Regions from separate parts of the Pseudorhizobium halotolerans genome, predicted to be linked through region 1. Evidence: predicted binding sites of a transcription regulator. Region 1 holds the regulator's gene; each other region holds the start of a gene.

Region 1 (2,866 bases):
GCACTGCGGGGCAGCGTTCTTGCCACCAACCGTGCGCGCCCGCCAGCCTTCATCTTCGACCAGTGGCAGCGCGCCCTGCTGCTTCCCGAGCCCGTCGCTCCGGTCATGTCTCCGGCAAGTGACATTGGCATTGCGGCGGCAGGCGATCCTTCCGCGAAAGCCGCCCTGATCGACGAACAGCGTGACCGGATCCGGTCGGAAATGTCGTCGATGCTCGCTCTCGCCGCAGCTGATGCGGGTCGATTCCATTGCCTGCCCAAGCTGTGGTGCGTGGCGGTAGCCCATGAGGGCGGAGTCAGTATTGCCGTGGTCGAGGATCCGCGACTAGCAGGAAGCGCCTGCGATCTGGCGGCGCTGGTTGTCGCCCCTCGCGCGCGGTTCGACGAATGTCGCGCGGGTGCCGTGCTGCTGAACGCCGCAAGCCTGAGAAAGACTGGCGCGATCGAAATCTATCTGAACGGCAGTCCCGACCCGTCCCTGTGGCGGGTCAACGCGGCAAGTGCCGGAACCCGCCGTCCATGGACCAGCCACCGTCTCTATGACTGGCGAAATGACAGCTTCGACCAAACGCTTCCCTTAGCGCTGCTGCGAATGATCAGTGGTAGCGGCGGATGAGGCCGACGAGCTTTCCCTGAACCTTCACCCGATCGGCGGGAAGGATGCGAGTCTCATAGGCCGGGTTGGCAGCCTCCAGCGCGATCGAGGCACCGCGGCGGCGGAACCGCTTCAGCGTTGCCTCCTCGTCATCGACGAGAGCCACGACAATGTCTCCGGGGCTGGCCGTCTGGCCGTTGCGGATGATGACCGTATCCCCATCCAGGATCCCCGCCTCGATCATCGAGTCGCCCTTGACCTCCAGTGCATAGTGCTCGCCGGCGCCAAGCATTTCGACAGGAACCGCAATGTCGTGCGTATTGTTCTGGATCGCCGAGATCGGCACGCCCGCCGCGATACGTCCCATGACCGGCACGCTCGTGCTTGCGTTCTCGTTGCTTGCGGCGATCGGCGAGGGGGCCGGCGCCGGCTTCTGCTTGCCGAGGCTGCCCTCGATGACGCTCGGCGAGAAGCCGCGGCGCGGCTGCAGGCTGGTGCTGTAGGCTTCCGGCAGCTTTATGACCTCAAGTGCCCGCGCCCGATTGGGCAGCCGGCGGATGAAGCCGCGCTCCTCGAGCGCAGTGATCAGCCGGTGAATGCCCGACTTCGACGCCAGGTCGAGCGCATCCTTCATTTCGTCGAAGGACGGAGGCACGCCCGACTCCTTCATCCTCTCGTGAATGAAAAGAAGCAGTTCCTGCTGTTTGCGCGTGAGCATCCGGGTTCCCTGACGATGAAACAAATACGGAACAGACCATATATGTTCCGGGTGTGTTCCGCAAGGCTAAAGTTCCAGCTGCGTCGGCGTGCTTATGCCTTGGCTCCGTGACAGAGGCGGTGGTTGCTGTTATGGACATCGCGTCCGCCGCAGCCGGGTCCACGCGACGGAGCAGATGCCCGCTTGAAAGGAGTGCCGCCATGGACGTTAAGCCCAATCCCGAAGTTTTCGTGGGTGAAGGCCAGGGCCGCGTGTTGTTCTCCCAGCAGGCTCGCTTCTCGCTGATTGCCGGCCCCTGCCAGATGGAAAGCCGCGACCACGCCTTCATGATCGCCGGAAGGCTCAAGGAGCTCTGCGCCGAGCTCGGGATCGGCCTTGTCTACAAGTCCTCCTTCGACAAGGCGAACCGGACATCGTTGTCGGGTAAGCGCGGCATCGGCCTGGACAGCGCGATGGAAATCTTTGCCGACCTCAAGAGGGAATTCGGCTTCCCGGTTCTCACCGACATTCACACGGAAGAACAGTGCGCACTGGTCGCGCCCACGGTCGATATCCTGCAGATACCCGCCTTCCTTTGCCGCCAGACCGATCTGCTGATCGCCGCCGCGAAGACCGGTCGCGCCATCAACGTTAAGAAGGGCCAGTTCCTAGCGCCCTGGGACATGAAGAACGTCCAGGCTAAATTCACGGCAAGCGGCAATCCGAACGTGCTTCTCTGCGAGCGTGGCGCCTCCTTCGGCTACAATACGCTCGTCTCCGACATGCGTTCGCTGCCGATCATGGCCGCGATGGGCTCGCCGGTGGTCTTCGATGCAACGCATTCCGTGCAGCAGCCCGGCGGGCAGGGCGGTTCATCCGGTGGCCAGCGTGAGTTCGTCGAGACGCTCGCCCGCGCAGCCGTCGCTGTCGGCGTTGCCGGCCTGTTCATCGAGACGCACGAGGACCCGGACAATGCGCCCTCCGATGGCCCCAACATGGTTCATCTGAAGGACATGCGACGGCTCCTGGAAAAGCTTCTGGCCTTCGATGCCGTGGCCAAGGCCGCCTAGGCGCCGCAGCGGGAGCCGGATTGTAATTCGCCTGTCATCGATTAAGAGACATTGTCGATGACCGCAGGGCATTGGGTTTACCTCAGGGAGAGATCATGACCGCCATTACCGATATCATCGCACGCGAAATCCTCGACAGCCGCGGCAATCCGACTGTGGAGGTCGATGTCTACCTGGAGGATGGCAGCATGGGCCGCGCGGCTGTCCCCTCGGGTGCTTCCACCGGGGCCCACGAGGCGGTGGAACTGCGCGATGGCGGCAAGCGCTATGGTGGCAAGGGCGTTGAGAAGGCGGTCGAGGCGGTCAATACCGAGATCTTCGATGCCATTGGCGGCTTCGATGCCGAAAGCCAGATCCACATCGACAAGACTTTGATCGCACTCGATGGCACACCCAACAAGTCGCGCCTCGGCGCCAATGCCATCCTGGGCGTCTCGCTCGCCGTCGCCAAGGCAGCAGCTGATTCCTCCGGCCTGCCGCTCTACCGCTATGTCGGGGGCGCCGG
Region 2 (2,866 bases), on a different contig from region 1:
CGACGACGCCGCCCGCCACGGCGGCTGCGAAGAAGCCGGCTGTCTGCAGCATGGCGCTCTGCGAACTGCGGACGAACCGTTCCGACAGATAGCCGGTTACGAAGGCAGCGAACACCCAGCCGATCAGGAAGCCGGTTGTCGGCGCAGCGAAGACGGCAAGACCACCGCGTCCACCCGAGAGTACCGGCAGGCCGATGGCGGCAAGCAGCAGGACCAGCAGCACGGCGATGGTCCCGCGGCGCGCCCCCAGGATTACGCCGGAAAGCATCACGCCCATCGATTGTGCGGTGATCGGCACTGGGATGAAACCGAGCATGATTGGCGGCAAGAGGCCAAGCGCTACGATGATGGCGGCGAAGAGGGCTGCGAGAACGAGATCGCGACTGCTCATATGGAAGCTCCTAGGAATCGGTGGAGTGCTTGTGCCCGCGGATGCCGCGAGCGTCAATGGCGGCAGCGATCTCATCCGCGGCCTTCAGGGTCTGGATCGTCAGCGGCGCAAGGACTGTGGTTGGGCGCAGCTTCAGCCCGCGAGCTCGATGCGCCTGCTTCAGGAGGTCATAGCGAGACAGGACCTCCGGTACGAAGCGGATGACGAGGCCGACCGCAAGCCCGATGTCGTCGGCCCGCACGAAGCCAAGCCGCTCCAGCGGTCGCGCCGCCCGGCTAACCACGTCGATGAAGGCACCCACCGGCGTTGTCGCGGTGACAGCGGCGGCAACCAGCATCAGCGTGGTGAGCCGCAGCAGCGCCACCATGCCCTCTTCCACCGAACCCAGAAGGACGGTCGCCAGCGCCACGACGACGATCGTCAGCAGGATTGGTCGCAGGCGGATCCAGCCGGCTCTGACGCCGATGCCGGTGGAGGCATAAAGGACAAACCCAGCGAGCGCTGAAGCTCCGAGGATAAGCGGCGAGCGCGTCAGGAACACCGCCAGGCTCACCACGAGCACGAGGATGAGTTTTGGTCCCGCGGAAAGCTGATGGAGCAGGCTTCTGCCCTGGATGTAGAGGGAATTCATGCCCCGGCGATCTCGCGGTAGCGCCGGATCGCGTCCGCCGGCAGCCCGTCCATCAGGATCTGGCCTTCGTGGAAGAGCAGGACGCGATCGAATGTTTCGACGAGTTCCAGATCATGGCTGATGACGACCACATCCTCCTCCAGCCGGTCGATTGTTTTCTGGACGAGGAGACGATTGCGCAGGTCGAGCTGGTTGGTCGGTTCGTCGAGGATCACTAGCGCCGGCTCGGTCACCAGGACCGATGCGAGCGCCGCAAGCTGAAGCTCGCCGCCGGAAAGTTCGTGCACCCGCCGGTCTGCCAGAGGCTCGATGCCGAAGCGGGCGAGCACGCCGTCGACCTTTGCTTTCACCTCGGTTCGCGTCAGCTTTTGGGCACGAAGTCCAAGTTCGACGTCCTCTCGCAGGATTGGCAGGATGATCTGGTTCTGGGGGTTCTGGAAGATGAAGCCGACCTGGCTGCGCACGCCTTCGCCATCTTGCGCTGTGTCCAAACCGTTGACGGACACGCGCCCATGGCTCGGCTGGACGAGCCCATTGATCATCCTGGCGAAGGTGGTCTTTCCCGAGCCATTGAGGCCGATGATCCCGATTCGCCTTTCCGTCAGGGAAACCGAGATCGGCCGCACTGCCATGCGGCCGTCGAAGCTCGCTCCTGCCTGGAGAAATCTGACGTCCAACTTGCGTCCTCTCGACTGTGGAGGGCTCCCTATAGACCGGATGCCGGGGCAGGGGAATGCAAAACATAAGGTGAACATTGAAGTGCGCCGATGATCGCCCTAATGTTGCGGACATGGCGATTCTTATCCCGAACGAGCAGGCGCGGCGGATCTTTCTTGAGCGGCAGGGCCTCTCCCTGCCCCCCTCCCGCAGCCTCGACAAGGCCGGACTGTTGAGCCTGATCGACAAGCTCGGCTTCGTGCAGATCGATAGTATCGCGACAGTCGAACGCGCCCATCACATGATCCTGTTCTCGCGCAACCAGACCTACCGGCGCGAGCACCTGCAGAATCTGCTGGAGAAGGACGGTGAGCTTTTCGAGCACTGGACGCACGATGCCTCGGTCATCCCGTCTGCTTTCTTCCGCTACTGGAAGCATCGCTTTGTACGCCGCGAAGCGGTGATCGGGGAGCGATGGAGAAAATGGCAGGGCGAGGATTACGACAGCGCCTTCGAGGAGACCTACCGGCGGATCGTCGAGGGTGGCCCTATCATGGCCCGGGAGATGAAGGCGGATGAGCACAAGTCCGGCGGATGGTGGAACTGGCATCCCAACAAGACGGCGCTCGAGTACTACTGGCACACGGGCAAGCTCGCCATCGCCGGGCGGGTGAATTTCCAGAAGGTCTATGACCTCACGGAAAGGGTGCTACCGGCGCATCATCACGAACCGGAGGTCAGCCACGAGGAATTCGTCGATTGGGCCTGCCGCAGCGCGCTCAAGCGGCTGGGATTTGCGACGTCCGGCGAGATCGCCGCGTTCTGGGCCCTCGTCACGCCGCAGGAGGCAAAGGACTGGGTCGACGCCCATCGCGACGAGTTGACGGAGGTGGTGATCGAAAGCGCCAATGGCAGCAGGCCGCGGGCAGCCCATGCCTTCCAGGATTTTCCCACTTCGCTGGATAATATTTCCGAGCCTCCGGGGCGCATCCGCGTCCTCAGTCCGTTCGACCCCCTGCTGCGCGACCGCAACCGGGCCGAACGACTGTTCAATTTCAGCTACCGGATCGAGATATTCGTGCCCGAGCCGAAGCGCCAATATGGCTACTACGTATTTCCGCTGATCGAGGGCGACCGGATGATCGGCCGCATCGACATGAAGGCGGATCGCAAGGCGGGATCTCTGG
Region 3 (2,866 bases), 550 kb from region 1:
AGCGGATCTACGGCCGGGAAGGTATCGCCGGCAAAGCGCATGCCGACGCTGAAGGCCATGCCGGCGCGCAGCTTGTCGTCCGGATTGTCGATGCGGGCGCGGATGCGCAGCGTCCGGCTTGCCGGATCCACGCGGTTGTCGATAGCGTGGACGACGCCGGTGAAGGCGTCGCCAGGACGGGCAATGGATGTCGCCTCGACCGGATGACCGACGGAGATGGCGGTCGCGAAGCGTTCCGGCGCCCAGAAGTCCACCAGAAGCGACGACCGGTCATCGATCGTGACAATGGCGGTCTGGGTGGTGACATTGTCGCCGACATTGGCCGGCACGATCCCTGCCACGCCATCGATCGGCGAGACGATTTCGCGGCGTTTCAGGTTGAGTTCGGCAGTCGAGACTTCGAGCTTCGCCGTCTCCTCGGCGATCTGCGCATCGAGCACGTCGAGCCGCGACATGGAACGCAGGTTGCTGAGCGACTGGGAGCGCTCGGTCGCGCTACGAAGCGCAACCTGCGCCCGGTCACGCGCAATCACCTGCTCGTCGTCGTCGAGGCGAGCCAGCACCTGGCCCTTCGTGACATTGTCGCCTGCCGACACCAGGATTTCCTCGATGGTGCCTGACGCCTGAGGCACGACGACAACGGACTGGATCGCCTCTCCGCTGCCGATCGCCGCCAGCCGGTCGTTGACCGTGCCGGTTGCCACGGCCTCCGTCACGACCACGGTCGCGCGTCCGCCAGGGCCCCTGCCCGGCCCGCCATTCCTGCCCGCGCCGGGAGCATCCGCGTCCTGAGCCGCCAGCGGCCGGATGGCAGCAACGATCGGCTCGGGCATGCCCATCCTCGCCAGCGTGTCGCCCGCGCCGGGCACCATGAAGACCCAGAGACAGAGGGCGACGACGACGACAACGAGACTGAGGAGCAGTTGCTTCCAGATGCGCATTAATATCTCCGGCGGGAGTAGTACGGATGAATGGCGGCAATATCTATGCCGGCGACTATACATGCAATTCGCGATCGGCATCCTTACGGATTTGTAACATCGTGGGATTTCACGCAGATGTCAGATCGCGCGTCTGATGCATGCGCTGTACATCCTTGCCCCTCTCCCGCATTTCGCCGGCCATACCTTGATTTTGCCATCGGCTGGTGAAAGGACAGGAATGAAACCAGAACATCTTTTCTGGCCTTTCAGGTCCGAATCACTACATTGACCGGCATGAGTAACGTTTTCGACGACATTCCGTTCTTCGACGAGGAACCGGAACCCCGCCGTCCTTCGCAACCGGCGCCACCACCGGCCGCCGCGGGACAGGGATCAGGGCTCGGCATTGCCGCCCGCGCCATGGCCGCGCGCGACCAGAACCGTGCAATGCCCGACTATCTCTCCGGCCTCAATCCCGAGCAGCGGGAAGCCGTTGAGACGCTGGACGGCCCGGTGCTGGTGCTGGCCGGGGCTGGCACGGGCAAGACGCGCGTGCTGACGACCCGCATCGCCCACATCCTTGCAACGGGCAAGGCTTTCCCCTCGCAGATCCTCGCGGTCACCTTCACCAACAAGGCTGCGCGCGAGATGAAGGAGCGCATCGGCGTGCTCGTCGGCGGCGCGGTTGAAGGCATGCCATGGCTCGGCACGTTCCACTCGATCGGCGTGAAGCTCTTGCGCCGCCACGCAGAGCTCGCGGGGCTGCGTTCCGACTTCACCATTCTCGATACCGACGACGTGATCCGGCTGATCAAGCAGCTGATCCAGGCGGAGGGGCTGGACGACAAGCGCTGGCCGGCCCGGCAGTTCGCCGGCATGATCGACAACTGGAAGAACAAGGGTCTTACGCCGAAGGACATCCCTGAGGGCGATGCCCGCGCCTTCGCCAATGGCAAGGGCCGCGAACTCTACCGGGCCTACCAGGACCGGCTGAAGACGCTGAACGCCTGCGACTTCGGCGACCTGCTGCTGCATCCGATCGCGATCTTCCGCGAACATCCGGACATCCTGAAGGACTATCACGGCAAGTTCCGCTACATCCTGGTGGACGAGTACCAGGACACCAATACGGCCCAGTACATGTGGCTGCGGCTGCTCGCCCAGCGGCCGAAAGGCGTGCCGCAGAATGTCTGCTGCGTCGGCGACGACGACCAGTCGATCTATGGCTGGCGCGGCGCGGAGGTCGACAACATCCTGCGCTTCGAGAAGGATTTTCTGGGCGCCAGGGTGATCAAGCTGGAGCGTAACTACCGCTCCACCGAGCACATTCTCGGCGCCGCCGGCCACCTGATCGCCCATAACGAGGGGCGGCTCGGCAAGACGCTGTTCACCGACCGCGTGGACCCCGACGACGAGAAGGTGCAGGTCCATGCAGCCTGGGATTCGGAAGAGGAAGCCCGCGCCGTCGGCGAGGAGATCGAGCGGCTGCAGCGGGGCGATGCTGACGGCAGGAAGCACGCGCTGAACGACATGGCGATCCTGGTGCGGGCCTCCTTCCAGATGCGCGAGTTCGAAGACCGCTTCGTGACGCTCGGTCTCAACTACCGCGTCATCGGCGGCCCGCGCTTCTACGAGCGGCTCGAGATCCGCGACGCCATGGCCTATTTCCGCCTTACCTGCCAGCCGGCCGACGACCTCGCCTTCGAGCGGATCGTCAACACGCCGAAGCGCGGGCTGGGCGACACGACGGTGCGCACGTTGCACGACTATGCCCGCGCCCGCGATATTCCGATGCTGGCTGCCGCAAGCGAGATCATCGAAACGGACGAGCTGAAACCGAAGGCGCGCAAGGCGCTGTTCGACGTGATTCAAAGCTTCAGGAATTGGCAGGAACGGCTTGAGAAGATTCCGCATATCGAGCTTGCCGAGCAGATCCTCGAAGA
Region 4 (2,866 bases), on a different contig from region 1:
TCGTAGGTCTTCTCGTCATCCAGCGGTATCGAGGCGAGGTCCACGTGGATGCCGCGTTTGGCAACGTAGTCGACCGCAGTTTTCAACACGGTCAGCGTCTTCAGCCCGAGGAAGTCGAACTTCACCAGGCCCGCCTGTTCGACCCATTTCATGTTGAACTGGGTGACCGGCATGTCGGAGCGCGGATCGCGGTACATCGGCACGAGCTTGGAAAGCGGCCGGTCGCCGATCACGATGCCGGCGGCGTGCGTCGAGGCGTGCCGATAAAGTCCCTCGATCTTCTGGGCGATGTCGAGAAGGCGTGCGACCACGGGCTCCTTCTCGGCCTCTTCCTGCAGCTTGGGCTCCTCCTCGATCGCCTTGGAGAGCGGTGTCGGATTGGCTGGATTGTTCGGCACCAGCTTGCAGATCCTGTCGACCTGGCCGTATGGCATTTCGAGCACCCGGCCTACGTCGCGCAGCGCCGCGCGGGCCTGCAGCGATCCGAATGTAATGATCTGGGCCACTTGCTCACGGCCGTATTTCTGCTGGACGTAGCGGATCACCTCTTCGCGCCGGTCCTGGCAGAAGTCGATGTCGAAGTCGGGCATCGAGACGCGTTCCGGGTTGAGGAAGCGCTCGAACAGCAGCGAGAAGCGCAGCGGATCGACGTCCGTGATCGTCAGCGCATAGGCGACCAGCGAACCCGCGCCCGATCCACGGCCCGGACCGACGGGAATGTTGTTCTGCTTCGCCCACTTGATGAAGTCCGAGACGATCAGGAAGTAGCCCGGGAACTTCATCCTCTCGATGACGCTCAGCTCGAAGTCCAGGCGCTCGCGGTAGTCCTGCTCCGTATAGCCGGGGCTGAGGCCGAGCGCCTCCATTCGCCGTTCGAGGCCCTCCACCGATTGCCGTCGCAGTTCCTCTGCCTCGGCCCGTTCGGCTTCCTCCGGATCAGCCGTCGCACCGGTGAAACGCGGCAGGATTGGCTTGCGGGTGTCGAGGATGAAGGAACAGCGCCGGGCGATTTCTACCGTGTTGTCCAGCGCTTCCGGCAGATCGGCGAAGAGTGCCGCCATCTCGGCACGGCTCTTCAGATAGTGGTCCGGGGTCAGCCGGAAGCGGCTGTCGTCGGACACGATCGCATTGTGGGCCACCGCCATCAGAGCGTCGTGGGCGTCATAATCGTCGCGCGACGGGAAGAAGGCTTCGTTGGTGGCGACCAGTGGCAGAGCGAACTCGTAGGCAAGGCTGATGATCTTGTGCTCGTGGCGACGGTCATAGGCACCATGGCGCTGCAGTTCCACGTAGAGCCGATCGACGAACGCCTCCCTGAGGCTGAGGAGCCGCGATCTCGCCTGAGCGGAATTGCCTTCGCGCAGCGCGACGTCGACCGGACCGCCGGACGCCCCGGTCAACGCGATCAGTCCTTCCGTCCCGGTATCCTCAAGCCAGGAGCGGCGGATATGCGTGCTGGCATGGCCCTCGCCCCCGAGATAGGCGCGACTGACGAGGTCCACCAGCCGCTCGTAGCCGTCAGCCGTCGATGCCAGAAGCACGATCGCCGGCAGCTTCGTCATCTGGTTGCTACGACGATCGTCGGCCTGATCTTCCATGTCGATGGAGACCTGGCACCCGATGATTGGCTGAAGACCCTCACCGACCGCTTTCTGCGCGAATTCCAGCGCGACGAAGAGGTTGTTGGTGTCCGTGACGGCTATCGCCGGCTGACCATCGGCCACAGCCTTTGCAAGAATCTTCTTGAGGGGCAATGCGCCTTCGAGCAGCGAATAGGCGGAATGAACCCGGAGATGAACGAACCGAGGCGAATGCTCTCCGTTCGTTGCACCAGTGGTTTCCATCTGCTCGGCCATCGCTGTCTCTCACCTCATGAATCAGGTGATTTTCCGGCGCGGAGCGTTCCAAGTCCAGTTCGGACTTACGTCGTCAACGGATATTCCTGCGGCTCGCTTAAATGGCCAGCATGAGCATGGAAATGCTCGCGACGAAGGTTGCTATGGAAGCGAATGCGGCAATGTCCCGAATGAGATCAGTCATGGTCGTCTCCCCTGTTCCTCTATGTTGTTATTTTGTTCCTTTTTTGTACTCCTCGTCAAGAGGAAAACGGAACAAGAACAGAAAAGGCCACCGTCGCCGGCAGCCTCGGTAAACAGAGGGTTAAGAGAGGAGTTAGAAGCCGACGACCTTGCCGCCGTCGATCGTTACCCGACGATCCATCCGGGCGGCGAGATCATGGTTGTGGGTGGCGATCAGGGCGGCAAGCCCCGACTGCTTCACAAGCGCTTCCAGGGCATCGAAAACGTATGAGGCCGTTTCGGGATCGAGGTTGCCGGTCGGTTCGTCGGCCAGCAGGACGCGAGGGGCATTGGCGACGGCACGGGCGATCGCCACGCGCTGCTGTTCGCCGCCGGACAATTCGGCCGGGCGGTGTTCGCCACGGTGGCCGATGCGCATGTAGTCGAGAAGCTGGCTTGCCCGCTCCCTGGCCTCCCGCTCGGGAAGCCCCGCAATCAGTTGCGGCATCATGATGTTCTCGAGCGCCGTGAACTCTGGGAGCAGGTGGTGAAACTGGTACACGAAGCCGATCTCGCTGCGGCGGATGGCGGTGCGATCATCATCCGGCAATCCATTGCAGGCATGGCCGCCGACGAAAACCTCACCTGCATCCGGATGCTCCAGCAGTCCCGCCAGATGCAGAAGCGTAGATTTTCCCGTTCCTGACGGTGCCACGAGAGCGACGATCTCGCCACTGTGCAGTTCGAAATCCACACCCTTCAGGATGGAGAGCGTGGTTTCGCCCTGGCCGTATTGTCTTTCGACACCGGAGAGCTTCAGGACTGTCTTGCCTGCCATGAGGGATAGG

The links. The regulator LexA, encoded in region 1, represses DNA repair genes until DNA is damaged. The targets are predictions, from matches to a motif close to TGTTCNNNNTGTGTTCNG.
Positions count from the first base shown of each region.
Region 2: FN060_RS22215 (energy-coupling factor ABC transporter ATP-binding protein) is a predicted target of LexA. The motif match lies at 1,759-1,776, and genes of this name have one in related genera.
Region 3: FN060_RS09960 (ATP-dependent helicase) is a predicted target of LexA. The motif match lies at 1,158-1,175, and genes of this name have one in related genera.
Region 4: dnaE (DNA polymerase III subunit alpha) is a predicted target of LexA. The motif match lies at 2,063-2,080, and genes of this name have one in related genera.

Region 1 is NZ_CABFWE030000005.1:465,336-468,201, forward strand. It holds gene FN060_RS07190 (ComEC/Rec2 family competence protein) at 1-615, shown strand, start outside; gene lexA (transcriptional repressor LexA) at 596-1,312, opposite strand; gene kdsA (3-deoxy-8-phosphooctulonate synthase) at 1,513-2,361, shown strand; gene eno (phosphopyruvate hydratase) at 2,457-2,866, shown strand, end outside.
Region 2 is NZ_CABFWE030000016.1:401,172-404,037, forward strand. It holds gene FN060_RS22205 (biotin transporter BioY) at 1-391, opposite strand, end outside; gene FN060_RS22210 (energy-coupling factor transporter transmembrane component T family protein) at 402-1,022, opposite strand; gene FN060_RS22215 (energy-coupling factor ABC transporter ATP-binding protein) at 1,019-1,699, opposite strand; gene FN060_RS22220 (winged helix-turn-helix domain-containing protein) at 1,813-2,866, shown strand, end outside.
Region 3 is NZ_CABFWE030000005.1:1,012,213-1,015,078, forward strand. It holds gene FN060_RS09955 (efflux RND transporter periplasmic adaptor subunit) at 1-941, opposite strand, end outside; gene FN060_RS09960 (ATP-dependent helicase) at 1,218-2,866, shown strand, end outside.
Region 4 is NZ_CABFWE030000004.1:254,877-257,742, reverse strand. It holds gene dnaE (DNA polymerase III subunit alpha) at 1-1,856, opposite strand, end outside; gene FN060_RS04550 (ABC transporter ATP-binding protein) at 2,173-2,856, opposite strand.